Regions from separate parts of the Streptomyces sp. NPDC051320 genome, predicted to be linked through region 3. Evidence: predicted binding sites of a transcription regulator. Region 3 holds the regulator's gene; each other region holds the start of a gene.
The links. The regulator HrcA, encoded in region 3, represses chaperone genes, less so after heat shock. The targets are predictions, from matches to a motif close to TTNGCACTCNGNNNNNCNGAGTGCNAA.

Region 1 (3,274 bases), on a different contig from region 3:
CGCCGGCCAGCTTCGCGAGGCGCTCCTGGAGCTTCTCGCGGTCCCAGTCGGAGTCCGTGGACTCGATCTCGGCCTTGATCTGGTTGACGCGGCCCTGGACCTCGTCGGCCTTGCCACCGCCGTCGACGATGACCGTGTCGTCCTTGGTGATCGTGACGCGGCGGGCGGAGCCCAGTACGTCCAGACCGGCCTGGTCGAGCTTGAGGCCGACCTCCTCGGCGATGACGGTGGCACCGGTGAGGGTGGCCATGTCGCCGAGCATCGCCTTGCGGCGGTCGCCGAAGCCGGGGGCCTTGACCGCGACGGCGTTGAACGTGCCGCGGATCTTGTTCACCACCAGGGTCGACAGGGCCTCGCCCTCGACGTCCTCAGCGATGATCAGCAGCGGCTTGGAGCCGCCGGCCTGGATGACCTTCTCGAGCAGCGGCAGCAGGTCCTGGATCGAAGCGATCTTGCCCTGGTGGATCAGGATGTACGGGTCGTCGAGGACGGCCTCCATACGCTCCTGGTCGGTCACCATGTACGGCGAGAGGTAACCCTTGTCGAAGGCCATGCCCTCGGTGAAGTCGAGCTCCAGGCCGAAGGTGTTGGACTCCTCGACGGTGATGACACCGTCCTTGCCGACCTTGTCCATCGCCTCGGCGATGAGCTCACCGACCTGCTTGTCCTGCGCCGAGAGCCCGGCGACGGCGGCGATGTCGGCCTTGTCGTCGATGGGGCGGGCGGTCGCGAGCAGCTCGTCGGACACGGCCTTGACCGCGGCGTCGATGCCCTTCTTCAGGGAGGCGGGCGAAGCGCCGGCAGCGACGTTGCGCAGGCCCTCGCGGACCAGCGCCTGGGCCAGCACGGTCGCGGTGGTGGTGCCGTCACCCGCGATGTCGTTGGTCTTGGTCGCCACCTCCTTCACCAGCTGGGCGCCGAGGTTCTCGTACGGGTCGTCGAGCTCGACCTCACGGGCGATCGTGACACCGTCGTTGGTGATGGTGGGGGCGCCGAACTTCTTGTCGATGACGACGTTGCGGCCCTTGGGGCCGATCGTCACCTTGACCGTGTCGGCAAGCTTGTTGACGCCGCGCTCGAGGGCGCGACGGGCGTCCTCGTCGAACTTCAGGATCTTCGCCATGGAGCTGATTCAGTCCTCTCAAAAAGCGAACTGCGCCCCCGGCGCCCGCCACTCGGTGTGCGAACACAGCAGATGCGGAGCCAGGGGCGCAGATCAGGAAACGCGCAGGTGAATTACTTCTCGATGATCGCGAGCACGTCGCGAGCCGAGAGCACGAGGTACTCCTCGCTGTTGTACTTCACCTCGGTGCCGCCGTACTTGCTGTACAGCACGACATCGCCGGTCTTGACGTCGAGCGGAAGACGCTCGCCGTTCTCGAAGCGGCCCGGGCCCACGGCCAGGACGACGCCCTCCTGGGGCTTCTCCTTGGCGGTGTCCGGAATGACCAGGCCGGAGGCCGTGGTCTGCTCGGCGTCGAGCGGCTGGACCACAATGCGGTCCTCGAGCGGCTTAATGGCAACCTTGGAGCTGGTTGTCGACACGATCCGGTCTCCCCCTTCGGAGATCTCACGGGGTGAACTTGTTTGAGGTGGCGACCGGATGAATCCGTCGTCGCGGGTGCCGGACCGGCCCGTCGCCATGTTTGGCACTCTCCCGTGGGGAGTGCCAGAACTGAGACTAGGACGGCGATTAGCACTCGGTCAAGCGGAGTGCCAACGCCGTCGGTCGGTGTCGCGGCATCAGCACCCTTGAGGCAGGGCCGCAGAACCGCTCCCTGCCTGGTTGTGTACGCCGAACCGAACGGGCTCCACCGGCGCTGAGACACTTGACGGGTGACCGACCTCGACGCCTTCTCCCTCCTGCTCACCGCCGAGGGCTCCGCCCTGCTCGACTCGTTGCGGGACTTCGACCCGGCGCGGGAACTGGCCGTCGCCACCCGGCTGCGCCGCTCGTACCCGACCGAGCTGGTCTCGGCCGCGCTCGCCCAGGCCCGGCTGCGGCAGCGGGCGGTGGCGAAGTTCGGCGCGGACGACGCGTACCGGATGTTCTTCACCCCGCACGGGGTCGAGCAGGCCACCCGGAAGTCCGTCGCCGGCCACCGGGCCGGGCGTCTCTCCGCGCTGGGCGTGCACGGCGTGGCCGATCTCTGCTGCGGCATCGGTGGGGACGCGGTCGCGATGGCCCGGGCCGGGATCTCCGTACTCGCGGTCGACCGTGATCCGCTGACGGCCGCCGTGGCACGGGCCAACGCGGAGGCACTGGACCTGGGCGAGTTGATCGAGGTCCGCTGCGCGGACGTCGCGGACATCGGCACCGGCCCGTACGACGCGGTCTTCGTCGACCCTGCCCGGCGTGGCGGACGGGGCCGGATCTTCGACCCCGAGGGGTACTCGCCGCCGCTCTCCTGGGCGGTGGGCGCCGCGCATGCGGGATCCGGGGCCATCAAGATCGCGCCGGGCATCCCGCACGAGATGATCCACCCGGCCGCCGAGGCCGAGTGGATCTCCGACGGCGGTGACGTCAAGGAGGCGGTGCTCTGGTTCGGCACCCGGCCGGGACTGCGCCGCGCCACCCTGCTGCCGTCCGGTGCGAGCCTCACCGGACGCGGCCTGCCCGATCCCGCGCCCCGCAAGGTCGGCCGGTACCTGTACGAACCGGACGGCGCCGTCATCCGGGCGCACCTGGTCGCCGAGGTCGCCGAAGAGCTCGACGGCGGGCTGATCGACGAGACGATCGCCTACATCACAGCGGACGAACTGCGCGCCACGCCGTACGCGACCGCGTACGAGATCACCGACGAACTCCCCTTCGGCCTCAAGAAGCTGAAGGCGCTGCTGCGCGAGCGGGAGGTCGGCAGCCTGACCGTCAAGAAGCGCGGTTCGGCGGTCGAGCCGGAGGAGGTGCGCCGCCGGGTGAAACCCAGGGGGCCGCACGCGGCGACGGTCTTCCTGACCCGGGTCGGGGGCGCGCCGGCCATGCTGATCGGGGCACCCGTGGCGAAACCGGCGGGTCCCGGGGCCGGTCGGCTTCTCAAGCCAGGTCGGTGAGATCGTCCGCGTACACCTGGGACAGCGGCTGTGGTCCCACGTACTGCTGGCAGTTGCAGACGCCCGGCTCGAAGCTCAGCGGCTTCTTGTTCTCGTCCCAGGCCGTCGGCACCTCGACCGTCTCGTGGCATTTGCCCTGCCGGTCATGCTTGGCGAGATGATGCGTGCAGCCGCAGATCGGCTCGGGCGGCTTGTGCGCCGCCTCGATCTCCCTGCGCTCCCG
Region 2 (3,274 bases), on a different contig from region 3:
CTCCTCGACGGCCGCCTTCGCGTTGCGAACGGCGTCCTCGATGCGGTGCTTGCGCTCCTTGAGCTCGACCTCGGTCGCGGCGCCGGCCTTGATGACGGCCACGCCGCCGGCCAGCTTCGCGAGGCGCTCCTGGAGCTTCTCGCGGTCGTAGTCCGAGTCGGAGTTCTCGATCTCGGCACGGATCTGGTTGACGCGACCCTGAACCTGGTCGCTCTCACCGGCGCCGTCGACGATCGTGGTCTCGTCCTTGGTGATGACGACCTTGCGGGCGCGGCCGAGCAGGTCCAGACCGGCGCTCTCGAGCTTGAGGCCGACCTCCTCGGAGATGACGGTGCCGCCCGTGAGGATGGCGATGTCACCGAGCATGGCCTTGCGACGGTCACCGAAGCCCGGGGCCTTGACGGCGACGGACTTGAAGGTGCCCTTGATCTTGTTGACGACCAGGGTCGAGAGCGCCTCGCCCTCCACGTCCTCGGCGATGATCAGCAGCGGCTTGCCGGACTGCATGACCTTCTCGAGCAGCGGAATGAGGTCCTTGACGCTGCCGATCTTGGAGTTGACGATCAGGATGTACGGGTCGTCGAGCGACGACTCCATACGCTCCATGTCGGTGGCGAAGTACGCCGAGATGTAGCCCTTGTCGAAGCGCATGCCCTCGGTGAGCTCCAGCTCCAGACCGAAGGTCTGGGCCTCCTCGACCGTGATGACGCCTTCCTTGCCGACCTTGTCCATCGCCTCGGCGATGAGCTCGCCGATCTGCGTGTCGGCGGCGGAGATGGAGGCGGTCGAAGCGATCTGCTCCTTCGTCTCCACGTCCTTGGCCTGCTCGAGCAGGGCAGCGGAGACGGCCTCGACGGCCTTCTCGATGCCGCGCTTCAGGGCCATCGGGTTGGCACCGGCTGCGACGTTGCGCAGGCCCTCGCGGACCAGCGCCTGGGCGAGGACGGTCGCGGTGGTCGTACCGTCACCGGCGACGTCGTCCGTCTTCTTGGCGACTTCCTTGACCAGCTCGGCGCCGATCTTCTCGTACGGGTCCTCGAGCTCGATCTCCTTGGCGATGGAAACACCATCGTTGGTGATCGTGGGGGCGCCCCACTTCTTCTCGAGGACGACGTTGCGGCCCTTCGGGCCGAGGGTGACCTTGACGGCGTCGGCGAGCTGGTTCATCCCGCGCTCGAGACCGCGCCGTGCCTCCTCGTCGAACGCGATGATCTTGGCCATGTGAAGTGGTCCTCCCGGACAGGGTGGGATGCGTCAGACCTGGCGGCGCCCGCGACGGACGGCCTGCCTGCCTGGTGGTTCCTTGCCCCACCCGGCCTGCGGGCCTCGCCAACCCGGTCTTTCTGTCACTCTCACTGGGAGAGTGCTAATGCCAATGATTAGCACTCGGCCCCCTGGAGTGCAAGCGCCTTCGAAGAAGGCTCGATGCGGGGCGGCGGTCGGGCGACGGGGGGGGAGCAAGCGCCTCCGGCGATCCAGCGCGGGGCGGGTGCGGACGCACGAGAGGCCCGTACCCCGGTGCGGGGTACGGGCCTCTCGGCGTGAGTGCGTCGGTGGCCGATCGCGCCGAGAATCAGACGGCGAGCTTGACCATGTCCGCCTGCGGACCCTTCTGGCCCTGCGAGATCTCGAACTCCACTCGCTGACCTTCTTCAAGGGTGCGGTAACCGTCCATCTGAATCGCGCTGTAGTGGACGAAAACATCCGCACCACCGTCGACCGCGATGAAGCCGTACCCCTTCTCCGCGTTGAACCACTTGACGGTGCCCTGAGCCATGCCCAACTCCCCTATTACTGGCCCTTGCACGAGCCCGCACTTCGCGGGACCCGGGGTCAGACCTTGCGCCGGAACGCGTCGACCGCGGCTGAATGTATCTGCCCAACTGCCCTCTGCAACAGGTCAATCGGACGAAAAATCTGTGCGTGACCGAACGCCCGAACGGGCTGATTCCTGGGGGTTTCCGGGCAAGTCGGGCCGGGCAAAGGGCACTTACGCCACAAAAGGTTTCACTTTTTGTCCGCACCTTGTCGCGTTCACATATGCGCCTGGCATGAGCAGCGAAGGGGACTACCCCAACTGTACCGCGCTCAACCACACAGAATTACCCCCTCCGCTTCTGGCCCGGAGGGGGTAATCGAGGGTGCGATCGCGGCGCCGGATCAGCGCCGCGGGAGGCCGGTCAGCCGCCGGCGACGGCCGGAATGATCGAGACGCCGGCGCCGTCCGGCGTGGCGGTCTCCAGGCCCTGTTCGAAGCGCACGTCGTCGTCGTTGACGTACACGTTCACGAAGCGGCGCAGCTTGCCCTGGTCGTCCAGGACGCGGGCCGCGATGCCCGTGTGGTTCTTCTCCAGGTCGGCGATGACCTCGGCGAGGGTGCCGCCCTCGGCGACGACCTCGGCCTGGCCGCCGGTGTACGTGCGGAGGATGGTGGGGATGCGGACCTTGACGCTCATGCGGATTGCCTTCCGGGAGAACCGGCCGTCCAGGAGACCGGGGAGTGGGCGGGACGGGGGTTCAGCTGGTGGCCAGGCCGGCCTCGCGGAACGCGTCCAGGGTCGGGCGGATCGTCGCGGTGGGGCGTGAGGTCTCGGCCACCGCGTCCAGGGTCTTGAGGCCGTCACCGGTGTTCAGGACGACGGTGGACAGCGCCGGGTCGAGCAGACCGGCCTCGATCAGCTTCCTGGTCACGCCGACGGTCACCCCGCCCGCGGTCTCCGCGAAGATGCCCTCGGAGCGGGCCAGCAGCTTGATCGCGTCGACGATCTGCTCGTCGTTGACGTCCTCGACCGCGCCGCCGGTGCGCCGGGCGATGTCCAGGACGTACGGGCCGTCCGCCGGGTTGCCGATGGCGAGGGACTTGGCGATCGTGTTCGGCTTCTGCGGCCGCACGACATCGTGGCCCGCCTTGAAGGCGGTGGAGACCGGCGAGCAGCCCTCGGCCTGCGCGCCGAAGATCCGGTACGGCTTGTCCTCGACCAGGCCCAGCTTGATCAGCTCCTGGAGACCCTTGTCGATCTTCGTGAGCTGGGAGCCGGACGCGATCGGGATGACGATCTGGTCGGGCAGCTGCCAGCCGAGCTGCTCGCAGATCTCGTACGCCAGCGTCTTGGAGCCCTCGCCGTAGTACGGGCGGAGGTTGACGTTGACGAAGCCCCAGCCCTCGCCGATCGGGTCGCCGATGAGCTCGGAGCAGAAGCGGTTGACGTCGTCGTAGTTGCCCTCGATACCGACCAGTTCACCGCCGTACACCGCGGCCATCACGACCTTGCCC
Region 3 (3,274 bases):
GTGCAGTGCAGATCGTCCCCACGCCGCTGGAAGACCGCGTGCGGCAGCTCGTGGATCTCGACGTACAGGTCGCCGGCGGGACCGCCGCCGGGGCCGACCTCGCCCTCGCCCGCGAGCTGGATGCGGGTGCCGTTGTCGACGCCGGCCGGGATCTTGACCGTGAGCGTGCGGCGGGAGCGGATGCGTCCGTCGCCCGCGCACTCCGGGCACGGGGTCGGCACGACCGTGCCGAAGCCCTGGCACTGCGGGCAGGGCCGCGAGGTCATGACCTGGCCCAGGAACGACCGGGTGACCTGCGAGACCTCGCCGCGGCCGCGGCACATGTCGCAGGTCTGCGCCGATGTGCCGGGGGCCGCGCCCTCGCCGCTGCAGGTCGTGCAGACCACGGCGGTGTCGACCTGGATGTCCTTGGTCGTACCGAAGGCCGACTCGTTGAGGTCGATCTCCAGGCGGATCATCGCGTCCTGGCCGCGCCGGGTGCGCGACCTCGGCCCACGCTGCGACGCCGTACCGAAGAAGGCGTCCATGATGTCCGAGAAGTTGCCGAAGCCGCCCGCGCCGAAGCCACCGGCTCCGCCGCCGCCCGCCTGCGAGAGCGGGTCGCCGCCGAGGTCGTAGACCTGCTTCTTCTGCGGGTCGGACAACACCTCGTAGGCGGCGTTGATCTCCTTGAAGCGTTCCTGCGTCTTGGGATCAGGGTTCACGTCCGGGTGGAGCTCACGCGCCAGCCGCCGGAATGCCTTCTTGATCTCGTCCTGGGAAGCGTCGCGGCGCACGCCGAGTACGGCGTAGTAGTCCGTGGCCACTTACGACTCCGCCAGGATCTGTCCGACGTAACGTGCCACTGCGCGTACCGCTCCCATCGTTCCGGGGTAGTCCATGCGGGTCGGTCCGACCACGCCGAGTTTGGCGACTGCCTCGTCGCCCGAACCGTAGCCGACGGCGACGACCGATGTGGACGTCAGCCCCTCGTGGGCGTTCTCATGCCCGATGCTTACGGTCATGCCCGAGTCCTCCCCGAGCAGTTTGAGGAGCACGACCTGCTCCTCCAGGGCTTCCAGCACCGGCCTGATGGTCAGCGGGAAGTCATGTCCGAAGCGGGTCAGATTGGAGGTGCCGCCAATCATCAGCCGCTCCTCGGTCTCCTCCACCAGCGTTTCCAGCAGGGTCGAGAGGACCGTCGCGACGGTCCCTCTGTCCTCCTGGTCGAAGGAGTCGGGAAGATCCTGCACCAACTGCGGCACATCCGCGAAACGGCGCCCCACGACCCGGCTGTTGAGCCGGGCGCGCAGATCCGCCAGGGATGTCTCACCGAACGGTGCGGGACAGTCGATCATGCGTTGCTCGACGCGGCCGGTGTCCGTGATCAGCACCAGCATCAGCCGGGCGGGGGCCAGCGAGAGCAGCTCCACGTGCCGGACCGTGGAACGGGTCAGCGACGGATACTGCACCACGGCGACCTGCCGGGTCAGCTGTGCGAGCAGCCGCACCGTGCGGCCCACCACGTCGTCGAGGTCGACCGCACCGTCCATGAAGTTCTGGATGGCGCGCCGCTCGGGCAACGACAGGGGCTTGACGCCCGCCAGCCTGTCGACGAACAGCCGGTAGCCCTTGTCGGTCGGGATACGCCCCGCGCTGGTGTGCGGCTGGGCGATGAATCCCTCGTCCTCCAGGGCCGCCATGTCGTTGCGGACGGTGGCCGGTGAGACACCGAGCCGGTGCCGCTCGGTGAGCGCCTTGGAACCCACCGGCTCCTCGGTGCCCACATAGTCCTGGACGATGGCGCGCAACACTTCGAGTCTGCGATCACTGAGCATCCGCGCACACCTCCAGTTGTTCGATCGTCGGAACCTGCCTGGCACTCTGTGCGTTCGAGTGCCAGCGGCTACCCAGTGTACGGCGGTGAGGTTCACCCCTGGCAAGCACGGCCTGTCACGCTATCGCGCCGGTGCCGGCCATTCCCGATAGCGTCGCGGTATGGACGTCACTTGGGAAGGCTCCGGCTGGGAACACCTCGCCGCGGATGTCGGCCGGCGCCGTCTGCCCGGCTGGGACGCGACCGTCGGGCTGGTCGCGGGGCGGGAAGCGGTGCTGCTGTACGACACCGGCTCGTCGCCCCGTGAGGGCGCCGGGATCCGTGCCGGAGTGGAGGAACTTCTCGGCCGGAGAGTGACGCATATCGCGCTGAGTCACCCGCACTTCGACCATGTACTGGGCACCGCCGCCTTCCCCGGCGCCCGGGTCTACGGAGCGGTGGGCACCGACCACCTGCTCGCCCGGGACTCCCGCGGTGCGGCCGCCCTCCGCGAGGACGCGGTACGCCACGGCATCCCGCCCGCCGAGGCCGACGACGCGGTGGCCCGGCTGGTCGGGCCGCACCACCTGGTCTCCGGTGAGCTGTCGCTGGATCTGGGCGGGCGGCAGATCGTGCTGGCGAACATCGGCCCCGGTCACACCGGCCACGATCTGGTCCTGCTGGTCCCCGGCAGCCCCGACGTCGTCTTCTGCGGCGATCTGGTCGAGGAGTCCGGCGAGCCGCAGGCCGGCCCGGACGCGATGCTCCCGCAGTGGCCCGCGGCCCTGGACCGGCTGCTCGCGCTGGCCGGCGACGACGCGCTGTACGTACCCGGGCACGGGGCCGTGGTGGACGCCGCCTTCGTCCGGGCCCAGCGCGACATGCTGGCAGCCCGCTCCCGGTTGTCGTAGCGTCTGGCGAATGCGCAGCTACAGCCCCGACTTGACGCCGCCGTGGAAGAAGAAGCAGACGCCCGCCCCGGAGGTCGCGGCCGAACCCGATCTGGTCGTCGAGGAGGTCACCACCGGGTTCTGCGGTGCGGTGATCCGGTGCGAGAAGACCGCCGAGGGGCCCACCGTCACCCTCGAGGACCGCTTCGGCAAGCACCGGGTCTTCCCGATGACGCCGCGCGGCTTCCTGCTGGAGGGCCGCCCAGTCACCCTGGTCCGCCCCACGGCAGCCCCCCGGGGCCCCGCACGTACGGCGTCCGGCTCCCTCGCCGTCCCCGGCGCACGCGCCCGGGTGGCCCGGGCCGGACGGATCTACGTCGAGGGGCGGCACGACGCGGAACTGGTGGAACGGGTGTGGGGCGACGACCTGCGGGTCGAGGGGGTGGTCGTGGAGTATCTGGGCGGCATCGACGACCTCCCGTCGATCGTCGCCGAGTTCGGACCTGCTGCGGACGCCCGGCTCGGCGTGCTGGTCGACCACCTGGTGCCCGGTTCCAAGGAGTCCCGTATCGCTGCGGCCGTATCCAGC

Region 1: groES (co-chaperone GroES) is a predicted target of HrcA. The motif match lies at 1,694-1,720, and genes of this name have one in related genera.
Region 2: groL (chaperonin GroEL) is a predicted target of HrcA. The motif match lies at 1,380-1,406, and genes of this name have one in related genera.

Annotation. Positions count from the first base shown of each region.
Region 1 covers NZ_JBFBAL010000004.1:256,131-259,404, forward strand. Annotated here, with positions in the region: gene groL (chaperonin GroEL) at 1-1,123, opposite strand, end outside; gene groES (co-chaperone GroES) at 1,237-1,545, opposite strand; gene AB0M87_RS11460 (class I SAM-dependent methyltransferase) at 1,837-3,051, shown strand; gene AB0M87_RS11465 (hypothetical protein) at 3,035-3,274, opposite strand, start outside.
Region 2 covers NZ_JBFBAL010000013.1:56,246-59,519, reverse strand. Annotated here, with positions in the region: gene groL (chaperonin GroEL) at 1-1,221, opposite strand, end outside; gene AB0M87_RS26080 (cold-shock protein) at 1,574-1,777, opposite strand; gene AB0M87_RS26075 (MoaD/ThiS family protein) at 2,181-2,456, opposite strand; gene thrC (threonine synthase) at 2,518-3,274, opposite strand, start outside.
Region 3 covers NZ_JBFBAL010000002.1:70,456-73,729, forward strand. Annotated here, with positions in the region: gene dnaJ (molecular chaperone DnaJ) at 1-806, opposite strand, end outside; gene hrcA (heat-inducible transcriptional repressor HrcA) at 807-1,817, opposite strand; gene AB0M87_RS04230 (MBL fold metallo-hydrolase) at 1,978-2,706, shown strand; gene AB0M87_RS04235 (DUF3097 domain-containing protein) at 2,717-3,274, shown strand, end outside.